DNA from 2 places in the Lentibacillus halophilus genome. Region 2 is predicted to be linked to the other one. Evidence: a T-box and tRNA genes for the amino acid it is inferred to sense, from the RefSeq annotation. Region 2 holds a T-box; the other holds one or more tRNA genes.
The links. The T-box of region 2 lies ahead of tyrS (tyrosine--tRNA ligase). A T-box ahead of a tRNA ligase gene usually reads a tRNA of that ligase, here a tRNA-Tyr.
Positions count from the first base shown of each region.

Region 1: it encodes a tRNA-Tyr, which carries the amino acid that the T-box ahead of tyrS (tyrosine--tRNA ligase) is inferred to sense. The anticodon was not compared.

Region 1 covers NZ_AP043750.1:1,511,058-1,521,391, forward strand. Annotated here, with positions in the region: rRNA gene ACZ5Q7_RS07340 (16S ribosomal RNA) at 1-300, shown strand, start outside; rRNA gene ACZ5Q7_RS07345 (23S ribosomal RNA) at 450-3,374, shown strand; rRNA gene rrf (5S ribosomal RNA) at 3,531-3,646, shown strand; tRNA gene ACZ5Q7_RS07355 (tRNA-Asn) at 3,664-3,738, shown strand; tRNA gene ACZ5Q7_RS07360 (tRNA-Ser) at 3,740-3,831, shown strand; tRNA gene ACZ5Q7_RS07365 (tRNA-Glu) at 3,847-3,918, shown strand; tRNA gene ACZ5Q7_RS07370 (tRNA-Val) at 3,982-4,057, shown strand; tRNA gene ACZ5Q7_RS07375 (tRNA-Met) at 4,070-4,146, shown strand; tRNA gene ACZ5Q7_RS07380 (tRNA-Asp) at 4,161-4,237, shown strand; tRNA gene ACZ5Q7_RS07385 (tRNA-Phe) at 4,274-4,346, shown strand; tRNA gene ACZ5Q7_RS07390 (tRNA-Tyr) at 4,363-4,448, shown strand; tRNA gene ACZ5Q7_RS07395 (tRNA-Trp) at 4,459-4,532, shown strand; tRNA gene ACZ5Q7_RS07400 (tRNA-His) at 4,547-4,619, shown strand; tRNA gene ACZ5Q7_RS07405 (tRNA-Gln) at 4,637-4,711, shown strand; tRNA gene ACZ5Q7_RS07410 (tRNA-Gly) at 4,718-4,792, shown strand; tRNA gene ACZ5Q7_RS07415 (tRNA-Cys) at 4,815-4,888, shown strand; tRNA gene ACZ5Q7_RS07420 (tRNA-Leu) at 4,904-4,985, shown strand; gene ACZ5Q7_RS07425 (phosphatase PAP2 family protein) at 5,113-5,316, shown strand; gene ACZ5Q7_RS07430 (DUF4317 domain-containing protein) at 5,334-6,545, shown strand; gene ACZ5Q7_RS07435 (aldo/keto reductase) at 6,808-7,650, opposite strand; gene ACZ5Q7_RS07440 (LysR family transcriptional regulator) at 7,728-8,600, opposite strand; gene hpaI (2,4-dihydroxyhept-2-ene-1,7-dioic acid aldolase) at 8,851-9,783, shown strand; gene hpaE (5-carboxymethyl-2-hydroxymuconate semialdehyde dehydrogenase) at 9,816-10,334, shown strand, end outside.
Region 2 covers NZ_AP043750.1:1,882,215-1,892,548, reverse strand. Annotated here, with positions in the region: gene ACZ5Q7_RS09260 (NAD kinase) at 54-854, shown strand; gene ACZ5Q7_RS09255 (alpha/beta-type small acid-soluble spore protein) at 911-1,117, opposite strand; gene thiI (tRNA uracil 4-sulfurtransferase ThiI) at 1,200-2,402, opposite strand; gene ACZ5Q7_RS09245 (cysteine desulfurase family protein) at 2,409-3,551, opposite strand; gene ezrA (septation ring formation regulator EzrA) at 3,631-5,322, opposite strand; gene refZ (forespore capture DNA-binding protein RefZ) at 5,508-6,131, opposite strand; gene ACZ5Q7_RS09230 (GAF domain-containing protein) at 6,255-6,749, shown strand; gene rpsD (30S ribosomal protein S4) at 7,142-7,744, shown strand; gene tyrS (tyrosine--tRNA ligase) at 7,839-9,110, opposite strand; T-box leader at 9,184-9,436, opposite strand; gene ACZ5Q7_RS09215 (transglycosylase domain-containing protein) at 9,560-10,334, shown strand, end outside.

The sequences.
Region 1 (10,334 bases), 370 kb from region 2:
GGAACAAAGGGACGCGAAGCGGCGACGTGATAGCCAATCCCACAAAACCATTCCCAGTTCGGATTGCAGGCTGCAACTCGCCTGTATGAAGCCGGAATCGCTAGTAATCGCGGATCAGAATGCCGCGGTGAATACGTTCCCGGGCCTTGTACACACCGCCCGTCACACCACGAGAGTTGGCAACACCCGAAGTCGGTGAGGCAACCATTTTGGAGCCAGCCGCCGAAGGTGGGGCCAATGATTGGGGTGAAGTCGTAACAAGGTAGCCGTATCGGAAGGTGCGGCTGGATCACCTCCTTTCTAAGGACGAATGAGAAAACGGATGTCATACATGGCTGTTTGGTTCAGTTTTGAGGGAGCAACCCTCATGAATCAGCCACCTTTGGTGGTTGTTGCACCTTGAAAACGGAATAAGAGCCATCCATTTCAATGATTAATAATGAAACGATGGTTAAGTGACCAAGGGCGCACGGTGGATGCCTTGGCACCGGGAGCCGATGAAGGACGGGACCAACACCGATATGCCCTGGGGAGTCGTAAGCAGACGTTGATCCGGGGATTTCCGAATGGGGGAACCCGCTGTCCGTAATGGGACAGCATGCGTATCTGAATTCATAGGATGCGCACGGCACACCCGGGGAACTGAAACATCTCAGTACCCGGAGGAAAAGAAAGCAAACGCGATTTCCCGAGTAGCGGCGAGCGAAACGGAACCAGCCCAAACCGGAAAGATAGCTTTCCGGGGTTGATAGGACACTCCATGGGAGTCATCAAGAAATGACTTAGACGAAACGGTCTGGAATGACCGGCCGGAGAAGGTAAGAGCCCTGTAGTCGACAAGCCATTTCCTCCGGAGTGGATCCTGAGTACGGCGGAACACGAGAAATTCCGTCGGAATCTGGGAGGACCATCTCCCAAGGCTAAATACTCCCCGGTGACCGATAGTGAACCAGTACCGTGAGGGAAAGGTGAAAAGCACCCCGGAAGGGGAGTGAAAAAGACCCTGAAACCGTGTGCCTACAAGTAGTCGGAGCCCGTTAATGGGTGACGGCGTACCTTTTGTAGAATGGACCGGCGAGTTGCGTTCGTATGCAAGGTTAAGTGGCCAACACGGAGCCGTAGCGAAAGCGAGTCTGAAGCAGGGCGCATAAGTATACGGGCGCAGACCCGAAACCGTGTGATCTACCCATGTCCAGGGTGAAGGTCAGGTAACACTGACAGGAGGCCCGAACCCACGTATGTTGAAAAATGCGGGGATGAGGTGTGGGTAGAGGTGAAATGCCAATCGAACACGGAGATAGCTGGTTCTCTCCGAAATAGCTTTAGGGCTAGCCTCAAGGCATGCGTTCCGGAGGTAGAGCACTGATTGAACGAGGGGCCCTCATCGGGTTACCGAATTCAGTCAAACTCCGAATGCCGGCAACGTAACACCTTGGGAGTCAGACCATGGGTGATAAGGTTCATGGTCGAGAGGGAAACAGCCCAGACCGCCAGCTAAGGTCCCCAAGTATACGTTAAGTGGAAAAGGATGTGGCGTTGCCCGGACAACCAGTATGTTGGCTTAGAAGCAGCCATCATTTAAAGAGTGCGTAATAGCTCACTGGTCGAGTGACGCTGCGCCGATAATGTAGCGGGGCTAAACGTATCACCGAAGCTGCGGATTGTTCATGCGAACAATGGTAGGAGAGCGTTCCGGGTGCTGCGAAGTCGGACCGTGAGGACCGGTGGAGCGTCTGGAAGTGAGAATGCCGGTATGAGTAGCGAAAAAAGAGTGAGAATCTCTTTCACCGAATGCCTAAGGGTTCCTGAGGAAGGTTCGTCCGCTCAGGGTAAGTCGGGACCTAAGCCGAGGCCGAAAGGCGTAGGCGATGGCTAACAGGTCGATAATCCTGTACCACCTCGTGAGCGTTGGAACGATGGGGGGACGCAGAAGGATACGGAAAGCGCACCGATGGATGTGTGCGTCCAAGCAGCAAGGGTGTTGGGCAGGCAAATCCGCTCAACGCATCCTGAGCTGTGACGGGGAGGGAAATCAAGTACCGAAGTTCCGGATTTCACACTGCCGAGAAAAGCCTCTAGTGAGTTCACAGGTGCCCGTACCGCAAACCGACACAGGTAGGCACGGAGAGTATCCGAAGGTGTTCGGGAGACCTCTCGTTAAGGAACTCGGCAAAATGACCCCGTAACCTCGGGAGAAGGGGTGCTCACTTACGTGAGCCGCAGTGACCAGGCCCAAGCGACTGTTTACCAAAAACACAGGTCTCTGCAAAGCCGAAAGGCGATGTATAGGGACTGACACCTGCCCGGTGCTGGAAGGTTAAGGGGATGCGTTAGCGCGCTCGGCGCGCGAAGCGTTGAACCGAAGCCCCAGTAAACGGCGGCCGTAACTATAACGGTCCTAAGGTAGCGAAATTCCTTGTCGGGTAAGTTCCGACCCGCACGAAAGGTGCAACGACTTGGGCACTGTCTCAACGAGAGACCCGGTGAAATTATACTATGCGTGAAGATGCGCATTACCCGCGACAGGACGGAAAGACCCCGTGGAGCTTTACTGCATCTTGATATTGAATGTTGGTGCAGCTTGTACAGGATAGGTGGGAGCCGTCGAAGCGTGAGCGCCAGCTTACGTGGAGGCATCCGTGGGATACCACCCCGGCTGTACGAACATTCTAACCCAGGGCCGTGATCCGGTCCGGAGACAGTGTCAGGCAGGCAGTTTGACTGGGGCGGTCGCCTCCCAAAAGGTAACGGAGGCGCCCAAAGGTTCCCTCCGAATGGTTGGAAATCATTCACAGCGTGCAAAGGCATAAGGGAGCTTGACTGCGAGACTGACACGTCGAGCAGGGACGAAAGTCGGGCTTAGTGATCCGGTGGTTCCGCATGGAAGGGCCATCGCTCAACGGATAAAAGCTACCCCGGGGATAACAGGCTTATCTCCCCCAAGAGTTCACATCGACGGGGAGGTTTGGCACCTCGATGTCGGCTCATCGCATCCTGGGGCTGTAGTCGGTCCCAAGGGTTGGGCTGTTCGCCCATTAAAGCGGTACGCGAGCTGGGTTCAGAACGTCGTGAGACAGTTCGGTCCCTATCCGTCGTGGGCGCTGGAAGTTTGAGAGGCGCTGTCCTTAGTACGAGAGGACCGGGATGGACACACCGCTGGTGCACCAGTTGTTCCGCCAGGAGCACGGCTGGGTGGCTACGTGTGGTCAGGATAAGTGCTGAAAGCATCTAAGCATGAAGCCCCCCTCAAGATGAAACTTCCCATCACGTTCAGTGAGTAAGATCCCTCCAAGACGAGGAGGTAGATAGGTCCGGGGTGGAAGCGTGGCAACACGTGAAGCTGACGGATACTAATCGATCGAGGACTTAACCACACATTTCACATTGGAATGGCCTAATGTTCTTATTCCGTTTTCAGGGTGCAATTGAAAAAAACCCTTGCATTTTTCGACGATAACGGCTATAATGATCCTTGGCCTTGATAAATATCGGGTTTGGGCATCCATTATCGTTGATTGTCACAACTTAGGTCTGGCGGTATTAGCGGAGAGGACACACCTGTTCCCATGCCGAACACAGCCGTTAAGCTCTCCAGCGCCGATGGTAGTTGGGGCTTTGCCCCCGCGAGAGTAGGACGCCGCCAGGCGATACCATTTGGATTATTCCACAGTAGCTCAGCGGTAGAGCTATCGGCTGTTAACCGATCGGTCGCAGGTTCGAATCCTGCCTGTGGAGCCATGGAGAGCTGTCCGAGTGGTTGAAGGAGCACGATTGGAAATCGTGTAGGCCGTTATCACGGTCTCGAGGGTTCGAATCCCTCGCTCTCCGCCATTACAATTTAATTATGGCCCGTTGGTCAAGTGGTTAAGACACCGCCCTTTCACGGCGGTAACACGGGTTCGAATCCCGTACGGGTCATCTTTCACTTAAATGTTTTAGATGAAGGCATAAGTCTTGTAACATTTGCACTTATCGTGCATCGGAGGATTAGCTCAGCTGGGAGAGCACTTGCCTTACAAGCAAGGGGTCGCAGGTTCGAGACCTGCATCCTCCACCATAGTTCATACATCGCGGGGTGGAGCAGTCTGGAAGCTCGTCGGGCTCATAACCCGAAGGTCGCAAGTTCAAATCTTGCCCCCGCAACCAAAGTTATTCAAACTGGTCCGGTAGTTCAGTTGGTTAGAATGCCTGCCTGTCACGCAGGAGGTCGCGGGTTCGAGTCCCGTCCGGACCGCCATTTAAATAATTATTATTACATAAAATTGTTGTTTGCGGCTCGATAGCTCAGTCGGTAGAGCAACGGACTGAAAATCCGTGTGTCGGCGGTTCGATTCCGTCTCGAGCCACCTTCTTAATCAGTATGGAGGGGTAGCGAAGTTGGCCAAACGCGGCGGACTGTAAATCCGCTCCCTCAGGGTTCGGGGGTTCGAGTCCCTCCCCCTCCACCATATATTTAATAGGGGTATAGTTTAATGGCAAAACGAAGGTCTCCAAAACCTTTGATGCGGGTTCGACTCCTGCTACCCCTGCCATAATATACATTATGGCGGTCGTGGCGAAGTGGTTAACGCACCGGATTGTGGCTCCGGCATTCGTGGGTTCGATCCCCACCGGTCGCCCCTTCACTTTATAATATTGGGCTATAGCCAAGCGGTAAGGCATCGGGTTTTGATCCCGTGATTCGCTGGTTCGAATCCAGCTAGCCCAGCCATTATATGCGGAAGTAGTTCAGTGGTAGAACACCACCTTGCCAAGGTGGGGGTCGCGGGTTCGAATCCCGTCTTCCGCTCCATTTTTTCTTTTATTTCCCTTTTGGCGGTATAGCCAAGTGGTAAGGCAGAGGTCTGCAAAACCTCTATCACCGGTTCGAATCCGGTTACCGCCTCCATGAATTGACCCATATGCCGGTGTGGCGGAATTGGCAGACGCGCACGACTCAAAATCGTGTTCCTACGGGAGTGTGGGTTCGAGCCCCACCACCGGTATCGATATAAAGGCTTACTGACGGTATTTAGGCGACTAGATACCGTCTTTTTTACGTTCAATTATGGGTAGACGTCAGGAGGCTAGTCGTTTAACCACCCGCGCTTCCCACGAAGGAAGTGCTTTTTTATGGGGATAAACCGACGGGAACACCAACTAAACCCGCGAAAAACAGAAAAGCAATTCAGATTGTACGTGGGGCATCATTATCCAACAGACGTCATAGCTGGAATTATTGTTGGAATTGTATCGACTTATCTTTGTCCAGGAGTATATAATAGAATTTCACATAACAAACATCAGCGTACTTCTGCAATATATATTGATCACTAGCTTAGGAGTGAACACTATTGAACAAAAATGATATCGCACACTTTCGAAAACAATTCAAAGTGAATAATGACTTATTAAAAATTAGCGAAATATTTAATGTGTACATTATGAAAGAATCGAGTGACATTTATCACCAGGAAAGTTCATCATTTGATTTGCTGGAAGATGAACAGAAAGAGTTATTTTTAGACAACTTTAAAAAAGTACTATCAGGCCAGTTGGATCAAAAGTTATTTGAATTGAAGTTCCAAAGCGATGTGGAAAATAACAGTCAGCTCATTCTCCACCACGGTCTCTTAAGTAATGATACGGAAGAATGGAAGCGTCATATGCTTCAACTGGTCGAGAAAATGCTGAAAGACAAGCAATATGAAATGGATGTTGTTGTAACCTTTATACGAGGGGAATATATGAAACCAATGAAACGAAATGAAGAGGCGGAAGAAAATGAGCGCGACACGGTTTATTCCCATCCCTTTATTTTATGTAGCATGAATAAAACACAAGATCCGAAAAAGGAATTACTGTTTGATTATGTTGAAAAGGAGTTCAAATATAATGTCGTCGTAGATCCCATTATTAACCTGAAGGCTCCTATATCAGGATTTCTATTTCCCAGTTTTACGGATAATGCTACGGATGTTAATCACGTACTTTATTCGGCAGGGAAAGCGAATGAACCGAATTATCATTTCATAGAAGACGTCTTAAATGCGGAAGAGGTCGTAACTGCCGAAGAGGATAAGCTTGTTTTTGAGGAAGTTGTCAAAAAGGTAGCGGGTGACCAAATTAATACATCAACACTTTCAAATGTCTATGAAGAGATTCATCGGGCTGTGGAAGAAAATGAAGAGGAAGATGATGTAGCGAAATTAGACTACAAAGATGTAGAAAATGTTTTAAAAGTGAGTGGCGTAGAAGATGTCAATACAGAAAAAGTGGAGTCAGCATTTAAAACAGTGATTGATGATGAGTCGTATGAGTTAAAAGCAAGTAACATTGTCCCAAAATATTCTTCCAAGTCGATTAAAATAAAGACAAAAGTAGCGGATATCTCCATTGGTCCGCAAGACTTAAGCTATGTACGTCAAGTTGAATGGAATGGGAAACGCTGTTTAATGATTGAAGTGGAAGAAAACACGGTGATTGAGGGTTTCGAAATGATTCCGGAAGCTTTATTCCAGAAAGCCAATGAGAACGAAGAAGAAGATGGGACCGATAATAAATAATTAAAGCCTTTTGAGGTAATATGCCCACCTTTTTAGGTGAGCATATTACAATGAAACAGGTTCTACTAAACACTTGCCCTGAGTTAAGAACGATTCCGGCGGTGTCGTTCTTTACCGCCTTTCATATCATTTAATTCTTCTTTGCTTTTATTTTTTTTCTTCTTGCCTTTATCAGTACTCATCTTATTCCTCCTTTACTCATAGTCTGGCTTAAATGCCGAATATCATGTAAAGGTGGAACAGTTTGTTTGAATCCATTGGCTTAAAACTCTTCGTACACAGCTGGATTTTGGTCATTCATGCGGCCATCTTCACGTGTCAATTTGTCCAATGCCGTCATATCAACATCATCCAACACAAAGTCAAAAATAGCGATGTTTTCCAATTGCCGGCTGATTGATGCTGATTTCGGGATGGCAACAGCACCATGCTGAAAGTGCCAGCGCAAAATAATTTGTGAAGCGGACTTGCTGTGTTTGGCCGCAATATCGTTAATGGTTTTGTTATTAAATATGTTATTCGTCCGGGCTAAAGGACTCCATGATTCTGTTACAACACCATGTTGTTCATGCCATGTCCTCTGTTCTCTTTGATTAAAGAAAGGGTGTAATTCAACTTGATTGATACTTGGCAGCACGCCTGTTTCCTTTTCAAGCCGTTCAAGATGCTCCGGAAGAAAATTGCAAACACCAATGGAGCGGATCAATCCCCATTTTTTTGCATCAATCAAAGCTTGCCACGCCTCCACGTACTGATCTTGTATTGGGTTGGGCCAGTGAATTAAGTATAAATCATAATAATCAAGGTTTGCTCGATAGAGTGATTCCTGAATCGTCTTGATTGCTTGATCGTAAGTGTGATAACGACCAGGAAGCTTTGATGTAATGCGTAATTCCTCACGAGGTATAGATGTCCGCTGAAGCGCCGCACCTACTGTTCCCTCATTTTCATAATTGTAGGCTGAATCAATTAAACGGTATCCATGATTGATGGCGCTTGCGACGGCAGCCGCACCATCATTGCCTCTCAATCTGAAGGTGCCGAACCCAATCGAAGGTATTTGAAAGCCATCATGCAAGGTGATTTCTGGTATTACTTTAGACAATATACCACTCCTTATAAGGTTTGTTGGAAAATTCCCTATCCCGAAGTTCGTTAAACATTAGAAAATGGAATTCGAAATTAAAATAGGTCAATAAAGCTTCTGACACTTTTTGAAATATAGCGATCTTTTAACCAAATGATGGAGGACTTAGAAATGATCGTTGTATCCTTAATTTGTAACTTTCTTATGTTGTCCTGATGTCGTTCCTTAATAGCGGACTCCGGAATAATGGTTGCACCAATTGCCTCATGGACCAGTCCTAAAATCATATCAACATCAGGACATTCACCAACAATATTTGGTTCTAGTCCTTTATTTTCAAATTGGTTCATAATGACTTCGTATTGCCCTACACCAGTAATTCGATGAAGGAGTAAAAGTGGTAAACCGGCCAGTTCATTCAATGAAATCTCATTTTCGTAATTACCTAAATGCCAAGACTCGGGAGCAATAACGACGTAATCTTCATCAGATAAATCGTGCGATGAAAACGATTTCATTTCTAACGGATGTCGCACAACAGCAAGATCGATCTCTCGATTATGAAGCAATTCCGTAAGCCGGGACGTATCTCCTTCCCGTAAATCGATATTAACTTCCGGGAACTGACTCCGAAATTCTTTTATGGGGTGAACTACTTTTGAAAAACAAGATTTTACACAGCCAATGGAAAGTTTTCCTTTAAAGCCTTTGCCTGTTTCTTTTACTTCCATTGCCGTTTCATCCAAAAAATGAAATATATTTTCCGCCTTTTCATAAAGAACCATCCCAGCCTTTGTCAATTCCATTTGTCGCCCATTTCGTTCAAGAAGTGTAACCCCCAATTCATCTTCCAATGATTTTAACGTTTGGCTGAGCGGTGGTTGTGCCATATGGAGCTTCTTTGCTGCACGGGTAATTTGACCTTCATTTGCAATGGTATAAAAATAATTCAATTGACGTATATCCATGGATGACACCTCATTGTATATGAAAAATATATAAAATAATATCATCAGATATTTATAACATTATATAAAACATCTTTTATTTTTTCAATGTTCACATGCAAAGACGAACATATGATACTAAAAATCAAAACATTATGTATACTTTTTTTATATGTTAGAATAATATTTTAGATATTTTTAATATATTTTCTAATGTGGTATTATTAACTCAGAAATAAAAATTCTAATTATTTCAAAGGAGGCAAATCGAATGGAGAATATTGACGCTGTGAAACAACGTATTCGGGGAGCTTCTGTTGTTCCTGTTATTACACCTTTTCATGAAAGCGGATCCATCGACTTTGATGCATTGAAAAATATGATAGATTGGCAAATTAAAAGCGGTAGTCATGCTATATCCGTTACAGGGACAAGTGGTGAACCGAGCTCTTTAACCACCGAAGAACGGGTGCAGGTTATGGAAACAGCGATAAAAGCAATCGACGGCAGAGTTCCATTTTTACCGGGCACAGGTTCCACTAACCACGATGAAACAATGTATTTAACGAAAAAAGCTTATGAAATTGGAGCAGATGCGGCACTCGTTATCGTTCCATATTACAATAAACCAAACCAAGAAGCCTTGTTTAAACATTATAAAACGGTTGCGGATTCAGTAGACCTTCCGATTATCGTTTATAATATTCCGGGTAGAACTGCGGTGAACTTGCACGTGGATACGCTGGCTAAATTAAGTCAGGAATGCCCGAACATTATTGGTGTTAAAGAGTCCAATAAAGACTTTGAACATGTCAACCGTGTATTGCTCAAATGCGGTCGGGACTTCCTGCTGTACTCTGGTATCGAACTGTTATGCTATCCAATGTTAGCTATTGGTGGGGCGGGGTCGATTAGTGCAACCGCTAACGTTGCCCCGACAAAAGTTGCCGAAATGCATAATGCATGGAATGAAGGCGATATCAAACGAGCGCAAGACTTGCACTATGATTTGATGCCATTAAATGATGTCCTGTTCAAGGATACAAATCCGGCACCGGCCAAGGCAGCGTTGGGCATGTTAGGAAAGATCAACCCGACATTGAGAATGCCGATGGATGTTCCGCCAAAAGAAGTACAAGACGAGATCAAGAGTGTACTGGACAGCTATGGTTCCGAACTAAAAGATGCCGCCGCAAACAAATAAACGAATTACCTGATTAAGGAGTGAATGTGCACATGACACAACAACCAGTCAAACAAAAACTACCTGAAAACGTGGATATTAAGGATATCAAACTTTATATCAATGGTTCATTTGTGGATGCGGAATCGAAAAAACAATTTGAAAACGTCAGTCCTTACTCGAATGAAAAAATTAACCAGGTAGCTGAAGGTGACAAATCGGATATTGACAAAGCAGCGGCAGCCGCTGATGCAGCATTTAAAGGTGAATGGGGCAAGATGAAAGTGGCTGATCGGCTGGAGTATATCAAAAAAATTGCTGATGTTATTGATGAAAATATCGAGGATATTGCTCCGTTGGAATCTTATGATACAGGATTGCCGATTAGTCAAACGAAAAAAATGGTTGCCCGGGCCGCCCGGAACTTTCGCTTTTATGCAGAAATGGTCGCAAGTCGTTTGAACGGGGAAGCCTATCAAGTGGATGACCAATTTATTAACTATACGATTCATAAACCGATTGGTGTCGCAGGTTTAATCACACCATGGAATGCTCCATTTATGTTGGAAACA
Region 2 (10,334 bases):
GGTACACTCTAATGTAGGGTGACCATACTAAAATAGGAGAGAGAGGATCGGCCATGTGGGAACGAAATTATATTTATTTTTACTATCGACGAGATGGACAACTGGATCAAAAGCTGAAGCCGCTGTTTAAACTGGCCCGGGATAACCATTTTCATATTGTGGACGATCCCAAGCATGCCAATATCATTGTTAGCGTAGGTGGTGACGGAGCTTTTTTGCAGGCAGTACGCACAACCGGATTTCGCCAGGATTGTTTATATACCGGCATTACCGAATCTGATGAATCCGGGCTGTATTGCGACTTTGATATCGATAATTTTGATACCATGTTGCATACCATCCAGCATAAGGCATTGGAAGTTCGCCGTTTTCCGACCATTGATGTACAAGTGAACGGTGAAACAACTTTTCAATGCCTTAATGAAGTAAGCATACGCTCAACCATAATTAAAACAATGGTTATGGATGTCTATATCGACCATATTCATTTTGAAACGTTTCGTGGTGATGGGCTTATTGTCGCTACGCCAACAGGAAGCACCGGCTACAATAAATCCACTCGCGGTGCGGTTGTCGACCCGAAACTGTCTTGTTTCCAAGTTTCTGAAATTGCCTCGCTTAACAACAACCGATATCGGACGCTTGGATCATCGTTTATATTAAACAAAGACCGAACATTGACATTGGACGTGGTTCAGGATGGCAATGATTACCCGATTATCGGTTTAGATAACGAGGCCTATTCCATTCGTAATATCCAAAACTTGACCATTACATTAAGTAACAGTGTCGTTAAAACGGTCAAATTGAAACATAATTCTTACTGGGACCGCGTGAAGCGCACATTTTTGTGACCATTAAAAGCGGGCTGCCCTTCAAAGGACAGCCCGCAGCCATTGTTATATCGTTGTTATTGCGGCATGTTGCCGCCAAATTGTTGTTCAGCAGTGTTCACAAGGCGCTTTGTGATCTCACCGCCAACAGATCCATTTCCACGGGATGTTGTATCAGCACCAAGTTGAACGCCAAATTCCTGTGCAATTTCTGTCTTCATTTGATTCAGTGCCTGTTCTGCACCAGGTACGACTAATTGATTTGAACTGTTATTACTTGGCATGTCTTTTCACCTCCTTGTACCCCTATATTGTGTACTGGGAGGCTTTTTTAAACTGGTAGTTTCTGTTAATTATTTTTTGTATTTAAAACAAATCGTGAAACACATCTTCGGTTCCTGTTTTTCCGGTTAATGTGACGACATCGGTGTGATCAACGGCTTTTCGCAGTAGTTCTGAAAAATCAGCCTGATCCTCAATCTCATTAACCTTTTCTCTTGAAGGCCTTGTTTTTGGTGACTTGGGAACAAAAATGGTACAACAATCTTCATAAGGACGAATGGAAATATCAAACGTTGCAATGGTCTTGGAAATCTTAACGATGTCATCTTTATCCATCGCAACGAGCGGGCGTAAAACAGGGTAATTCGTCACTTCATTGATGGTATTCATGCTCTCCATCGTCTGGCTTGCCACTTGCCCCAGACTTTCACCGGTAGACATGGATAAAATCGACTCTCTTTTGCAAATTTGCTCACTGATACGCATCATCATCCGTCGCATAATTGTCATAGCATATTTTTCAGGCATTTCACGGTGGATATGCTGCTGCACATCGGTGAACGGAACAATATGAACCTTTATGGTATTGCCATAGTGTGTCAGTTTTTCCGCCAAATCCAACACTTTTTGTTTCGCACGTTCGCTTGTGAACGGTGGAGAATGAAAATGAACAGCCTCTATTTCGACCCCGCGTTTCATCGTTAGAAAACCTGCAACTGGGCTGTCGATTCCACCGGATAAAAGCAGAAGCGTTTTACCGGATGTGCCAACTGGCAGCCCACCTAGGCCGGGGATAATGCGTGACGTGATATACGTTGCTTCTTTACGGATTTCAACCTTCAGTTCCATATCAGGCTCATGGACATCAACCGAGAAACCAGAGGTAGAACTGAGCAGATGAGCACCCAGTATTTGGTTCATTTGCTGTGACCGGATTGGAAAGTTTTTATCAATACGTTTTACGGTTACTTTGAACGTGCGGACATCACGTTCGTGTTGTAATGCCCAAAGCGCAGCAGCCTTTATTTCATCTTCATCGTTGCTGACTTGAATAGCCGGGCTTAGGCTATGAATTCCAAATACTTGTTTACACTTGTGAATGATTGCTTCCGAGTCATGACCATTCAACAATACAAACATTCTTCCTTGAGTCCGTTTCACCACCGCATGTGGGAAATCTTCCAGCTGTTGTTTTAAATTGTTCTGCAGCTGAAGTATAAAACTTTTTCTATTTTTGCCTTTTAGTGCCATTTCTCCATAGCGTATTAATATATGATCGTATTCCATTGCTATCTACTCCATTACTGCCTTAAATCGACCGATGGCTTCTTTAAGCTCTTGAAAAAAGGTATTTATTTCGTCTTCTGTTGTATCATACGAGAAACTGACGCGCAATGCCGATGTGGAACGATCCCGACCATATCCACACGCTGCAAGTATTTTGCTTTCGTCTTCCCTTTTCGATGAACACGCTGATTTGGTTGATACATAAATGCCCTTCTCACCAAGCATATGAATCAGAACTTCCGGTTTCAGACCTGGAATCGATATGTTCATAATATGTGGTGCTGCCTTTTGCTCAGGCGTGTTAACCAGCACATCTTCCATTGTGTAAAGCTTATCCCGTAGCTGTGCCTGTAATTGTGACATATGCCGGATGCCGACTTCTCGACGTTCAATGGTCAGTCGCAATGCTTTGACCAATGATACGGCACCGGCGACATTTTCTGTTCCCGACCGGAATGACTTCTCCTGGCCACCCCCATGAAAAAGCGGGAAAAGAGTCGTGCCATTTTTTACATAAAGAAGGCCTGTTCCTTTTAATCCATGCAATTTGTGTCCAGAAATCGTGCATAAGTCAATTCCACTTTCAGCAAGATCCAAAGGCACTTTGCCCACTCCCTGCACATTATCAACATGGAAAAATAACTTTGGATACTGTTTGGCGACCTCTCCAATTTGTTTAACAGGTTGTACAGAACCAATTTCATTGTTCACATGCATGACACTGATTAAAATGGTGTCATCGGTGATCGCGTCCTGCACATCATCAGTAGATACGACACCTTGAGCATCAACCGGCAAATACGTAACTGTGAACCCCAATCGCTCTAATCCGTGAAAAGCTTCATGAACAGAAGGATGTTCCACCTCCGTTGTAATGATATGGCTCCCCCGGTTCCGGTGTTCCAACGCAATTCCTTTAACAGCAAGATTATTGCCCTCCGTTCCTCCAGCAGTAAAGATCATTTCATCCGGCTGCACTTGCAAAAGTTCGGCTGCCTGTTCCTTTGACCGCTGCAGTAATTTCTCTGCTTCTCCGCCGAATGGATGGATACTGGAGGGGTTAGCAAAAAAATGTTCAGAAACTTGCTGAAAACTGTGTAAAACTGAAGGATCAGGTCTCGTCGTTGCGCTATTGTCCAAATAAATCATGTGCATAACTCCTTATCGTTATATCTAAGTTGATGACTTCGGGATAACCCGGGGAATGAACCATTATTTAAACGGCATGTTAATTGGCAGTCTTTTGAAATGCTTCGATTCGTTTTAACGACCCTGGATCGGCCTCTTCAACAGCTTTGGCAGCCTGTTCTAGAGCGAGTTCATATTCGTAGGAACGAAACAGCCGTTCTGCTTCCGACAGTTTAGAAGCCAACGATGAATTTTGACTTCGATACCGATTGGCATATTGGATAACCTGTTCGGTCAAATGGGCTTTATCAAGCATCGTATCCGTTTGTTCTGTGACATCACCAATAACTGATTGCGCTTCGGACAAAGCTTGTTGCACTTCTGTCATATCAAGCGGTTGTTTTTCAAGGATGTCAAATACATGTGTATTTTTTTGAACAGCATGTTCCACTTTATTCCAAATATAACTCGGAACCCCCGGTATATTGCTTTTCTTTAATTTACGCTTCACATGAAAGAGTTCATCTTTCATTTCCCCCAGCTTTTTCCTGGCTTCCATCTCATCCTTTCGCAGATTATGAATACCTTCTTTTAATAATTCATGCGTCTTCTGAAGCCCCTCTATCTCTTGAAACCCCTGTTCAAGTTCATCCCGTAATTCTGAATGCGCCGCACTTTCCTGCTTCAATCCATTTGTTATCTCTTCCAGCTGGTTTTTCAGTTGCGCTATGGACCTATCCAAGGCGATAAATTTCTCCATATCACTATCTTCAACGTAATAACTTTGCTTCAAAGTTTCTATTTCTTCTTTGGTCATTTGGAATTCATTATCCAGGGATTGCAACAGATCACGGAAATTGTTTATCTTCGTTTCCACATAATTTTTGGCGAGTGCTTCCTTTTCAAGCAGCTGATACATATCATCTATGCGTTCTTCCACTTCAGGTATAATGTTATTTGCTTCTTGTGTGTCGCCTTTATCTAAAGCTTTCATGCATGCCGTAAGTCTGTGCTGATAATCATATAATTCTTTTTCAAAATCGAGATGATCTATCCGGTAGCCATCATTTTTCATCTCTCGTAATCCTTTGTACAGCTCATCAAGTTGTTCCGGCAGGTCATATTTGCATTTTTTGTAGGTAATAGGAAATTGCTCCATCTCAGTATGAAGGGAATCCAATTTTTGTTTTACATGTTCAGCAAGGTCCCTGGCTTCAGAATAATTCCCTGCCTCGGTAAGATCATAATATTGTTTGAATTCGTCTTCAAGTTCGTCCAGTGTCACTTCAAAACTTGTCTCCGCTCCACCGAATGAGAACCGATTCTGAATTAGGTATTTCCGCAATTCTTTTATATCTGGTTCTATTTTTTCAGCCTCTTTGCGTGCGGATTCCTCTGAGCTCATAAGATGTTCAAGTTCCCCAAGCATTTTTTCTATATCGTTTTCAATCGTTTCCAATGTTTGCTCCGCATGCCGCAATGTTTTTTTGGCCTTGGAAAACCGATATTTGTCCGCTGCTTCTTCCGCATCAAAAAAATATTCTTCAATATCAGGAAGGTCTTTGGCGATAATCTGCTCCCAGTGGGCTTTCCATGACTCGAATTTATCCTGTGTTTCACCGGACAAATTCAAACGTTTAATGCGGCCCAGTTCCGCGGCAATGTTCCGATTCATAATATCCATCTTCCATGTTTCAAGGCGATCAACGACATCATAAATACGTTTTCGCATAATCAATCCAATAATAAGTGCAATGACTGCTAATACAATTATTCCTATGACATATGCCATAAAAATGCCTCCTGACCGTATTCCAGCAGATAGAGGAATTTTTCAATATAAAAATAATTTAGTTCTTTTTCTGAAACCGAGAATAGTAGTAATGCAATAATACCACGTCAACAGCATTTTTGGCTAAAAAAATCCAAAAAAATAATTGATTCGACAACTTTTTTGCACACGTTCTGACAATCATTTTATTTAATACTCTGCGTGTTTTCTTGCCAGACGACAAAATCAAGCCATTTCTCCACTGTTTGCGTATAATGTTTTACAAACTGTTGGTGAGAGAAGTCACCAATGACCTGATCCTTCCATTCATTTCGCATGACGTACGGAGTCACCAGCATCCCTTTTAATTGCATCAGAAAGAATTGTTTTTGCTGGTGTCTCTTCTTCCCGTCAAAAATGGCATAAAACGCATGGCTGATCAAGTAATTTTCTTTCGCCAAGTAGGTGACGGTCACTTCTCGAACAAATACGGAGTCAAGTGACAGTTCACGGTGTATAAAGCATGATAATTGATAGTTCTCCTGTTTGTACTGTATGATATCTGCAACTATATTCTTCAACTGATGAAGGGGCGCCAGTGACTTATTTTGCTGCATGCTTGCCTCAATGGTTTCCAAGTACGTTTCATAATATTGGGTGACGGCATATTCGAGAAGCCCTTGCTTGCTGTTGAAATAGTAGCTGATTAAAGACACATTGACATTGGCTTTGGCCGCAATATCTCTGACGGATGTTCCGTGAAAACCGTGCTGAAAAAATAACGACGATGCTGCATCAATAACGTTTTGTTTCGTTGGATTCTTTTTCATGCCTATTCAACTCCTTACCTGCTTCTTACGACGAAATAAGCAAAAATCCTCCCATAATCGCTCGACAATTATCATCTTCCTGTCGAACAATAAAACGATATGGGTACTAGAAAGGAAATGATTATGTTTCAAAGGGATTCTTACTCAGGTGACCGAACAAACGATTACAAACGTCTTATCAACCAATTACAGGCACTATCCGAAGATGAAACAGATACAATTGCTTTGTTATCGAACGCCTCTGCACTGTTAAACCAATTTCTTGATGAAGTGAATTGGGTCGGATTCTATATCTGGAATGACCATGACAGCGAATTGGTTCTCGGCCCATTCCAGGGACTTCCAGCATGTATACGGATCGCTTATGGAAAAGGTGTCTGTGGCACGGCCATTAAGGAACAGGTGACAAAAAGGGTTCCTGATGTTGCAGCATTTCCCGGCCATATCGCCTGTGACAGTGCCAGCCAGTCGGAAATAGTTGTACCACTTTTTATGAATGGTCAGATCTTTGGTGTTCTTGATATCGACAGTCCGAACATCAATCGCTTTGACGAAACTGATCAATTTTATCTGGAGACATTTACAGCGGAGTTAAAACAATTTATCACAGAAAAATAGAACACCTTACTTTATTGACCGGCTTTCATTGTAAAGACATTCTGTTAAAAGTGCCCATACAGAACCTTTGAATAGCGGAATCGAAAAAGAAAGTACAATGGTTGACTTCCCGATTTATAGGTTATATACTATTGGTTGTGTAAAATAAAAAAGTAGCCTATGTGAACCGGCATTGCCCCCATTTTGTTCCTCTTGCAAATAAACTATGGCAAACGGAACAAAAAACGACTCAGACACTGCATAACATACGGAATCAATCCATTTATGAAAGAGGTGTATCACGTAACTCTCTGCTGCTGGAGCGATGGTACATGAAAACAAAATGGACAATGATCAGGAACACGGTCGTTTATTTTATGCAAATAAACCAATAACAAAGGAGGAAATGTCCTATGGCACCAATTAAGGGATCTGACTGGAAAAAATCCCGCCGCCTCGGCATTTCATTAACCGGAACCGGCAAAGAACTTGAAAAACGCCCTTATGCTCCAGGTGAGCATGGACCTAATCAGCGCAAAAAAATGTCTGAATATGGGTTGCAACTGCAAGAAAAACAAAAACTTCGCTTCATGTATGGGCTGAATGAACGTCAATTCCTCAGCCTGTTTATGAAAGCCGGAAAAATGAAAGGTGTTCATGGCGAAAATTTCATGATTCTCCTTGAATCCCGCCTGGACAACCTTGTATACCGTCTTGGCCTTGCCCGTACACGCCGTCAGGCACGCCAAATGGTAAACCATGGCCATATTAAAGTGGATGGCGGACGTGTTGATATCCCATCCTACAGCACAAAACCTGGTCAGGTCATCAGTCTTCGTGAACGTTCTCAAAACTTGGACATCGTTGATGAAGCCATCGAAGTGAATAACTTTGTACCGGACTATCTGACATTTGATGAGGATAAAAAGGAAGGGAGCTATACCCGTTATCCTGAACGTTCCGAGCTTCCTGCCGAAATTAACGAAGCGCTTATCGTTGAATTCTACTCTCGTTAATGTAACAAATTCAGTAAATAAAAACCCTGAAACCTTTCCGAAGAAGGTTCAGGGTTTTTATTTTCGAAACCAATTCAGGCATCCTGTTGTTGCTCTAGATGAAATGGACTAAAAAGTATTTTTTCTTGCCACGCCGGATAATCGAAAATTGGCCTCCAATGCGGTCGGAGTCGCCCACAACATATTGTAAATCCTGCCGTCGTTCGCCGTTAATGTAGATGGCTCCATTTTGGATATCTTCCCGTGCCTGGCGTTTAGATGAGGCAATGGACGCATTTACAAGCAAATCAATCAAACCGATATCCTCCTTCGCCATGTCATAGGTCGGTACATCCTTGAACCCTTGCTGAATATCATCCACAGATAAATCTTTTAAATTACCACTGAACAAAGAATCGGTTATTTTTTGGGCTTGGTGCATATCTTCATCACTATGGACCATTATGGTCATTTCTTCAGCCAGCCGTTTTTGTGCTAACCGTTGTTCCGGACGGTTGTCCAGTTCCTTCTGCAATTCATCCAATTCATCCTGCTCCACGAATGTAAAATAATGCAAAAACTTCATGACATCACGGTCATCCGTATTGATCCAAAACTGGTAAAATTCATATGGTGTTGTTTTTTGCGGATCAAGCCAAATGGCCCCGCCTGCTGTCTTGCCAAATTTACTGCCATCCGCTTTGGTAATCAGCGGGACGGTCAACCCAAATACATCCGCGTCTTCTTCTTCCGATTCCCGGGAACGACGGATCAGTTCCATGCCAGCTGTAATATTGCCCCATTGATCACTGCCACCAATTTGCAGGCTGCAGTTTTCTTCTTGGTACAATTTCAGATAATCAAGCGACTGGAGAATCATGTAGCTGAATTCGGTATACGAAATCCCTTCTTCAATTCGGGCTGACACCGATTCTTTGCCTAGCATATAATTAATGCCAAAGTGTTTACCCGCGTCACGGAGAAAATCAATAATCGTCATATTGCTGAGCCAGTCATGATTATTCCGAGCACGTGCTGCATTGGTCCCACTGTCAAAGTTAAGCAATCGGCCCAGTTGCTGCTTAATGTTTTCCGAATACCTAAGTACTACCGATGCTTCATTCAAAGAACGCTCGGATGACCGGCCGCTCGGATCGCCTATCATTCCCGTTCCCCCACCAATTAAAGCAATTGGCTTGTGGCCGGCCCGTTGGAAGCGTTTCAGCATAATAATCGGTAACAAATGGCCAATATGCAAACTGTCGCCCGTCGGATCAAATCCACAGTACAAGGTTACCTGATTCTCGTTTAAATGGGTTCTTAAAGCTTCTCTGTCTGTTGTCTGTTGAACAAGCCCACGTTCTTCAAGGTCATGTAGAATATCCATTTTTATACCTCCACTTTGTCAAATCTCGCATCATTTCACTTCACCGAAAATAAAAAAACGCCCCTTGCATAAGCTAAGGGACGAGTATTGTACTCGCGGTACCACCCTTGTTGCACATGAATCGTTGTGCCACTTCAGGATTCATAACGGTGTTGACGCCGTCTTCTCAAGGACAAGGCATAATCAAACAAACGAGATATATACCTATTCCTAAAAAAGAAAAGCTCCAGATTGTAATTCACTTGCAAATATATACTGACTTCCACCACCCGTCAGCTCTCTGAAAAGGGATTTGCACAGCTACTCCGATCTTTCAGTGCTTATGATTTATTATTATCCATTCATTCTTACCATATCTGTCATATAAATGCAATATTTCTGCAGCAACTTAATATACAACGGATGATGCTGCTATGCTATAATAGGTTTGATTCAGGGGAGGTTTTATAGTGAACATCAAGCAATCATGGCAAAAATATATAAAAAAACTTCAAACAACATGGGACAGAATTCGTTCACATCGTTATACAGAAAAAGCGCAATCCGTCTGGCAATCAGGCCGAATTCAACAAACATCACGCATTAGTTATGATGTCGTTTGGAATATTATTTTATTTTTCCTAATGATTATAATTATAAGTGTATTTTTTGTCGGCGGTGTCGGTGCAGGCTATTTCGCATCCCTTGTTAAAGACGAACCTGTACGGGCGTACGACAGCATGGAACAAAACATTTACAACTATGAAGAAACGTCATCTCTTTACTTTGCCGATAATACATATATTGGGGATATACGCAATGATTTGTACCGTGAGGAAACGTCACTGGAGCAAGTGCCAGACGTTTTACAACATGCTGTCATTGCCACCGAAGATAAATATTTTTACGAACATGATGGCGTGGTGCCAAAAGCCATCGTACGTGCCCTCGTTCAACAAGTGACAAGTGCTTCAACGCAATCAGGTGGAAGCACAATCACCCAGCAGCTCGTCAAAAATCAGATACTGACCAACGAGGTGTCTTTTGAACGTAAAGCAAAAGAAATTTTAATTGCCATGCGCCTGGAGCGCTTCTTCGACAAAGATGACATCCTGGAAGCCTATTTAAATGTTGTTCCTTATGGTCGTAATGCTTCGGGTGACAATATTGCTGGCATTCAGACTGCCGCAAAGGGCATATTCGGTGTAGACGCTTCGGATATTAATCTGGCACAAGCGGCTTATC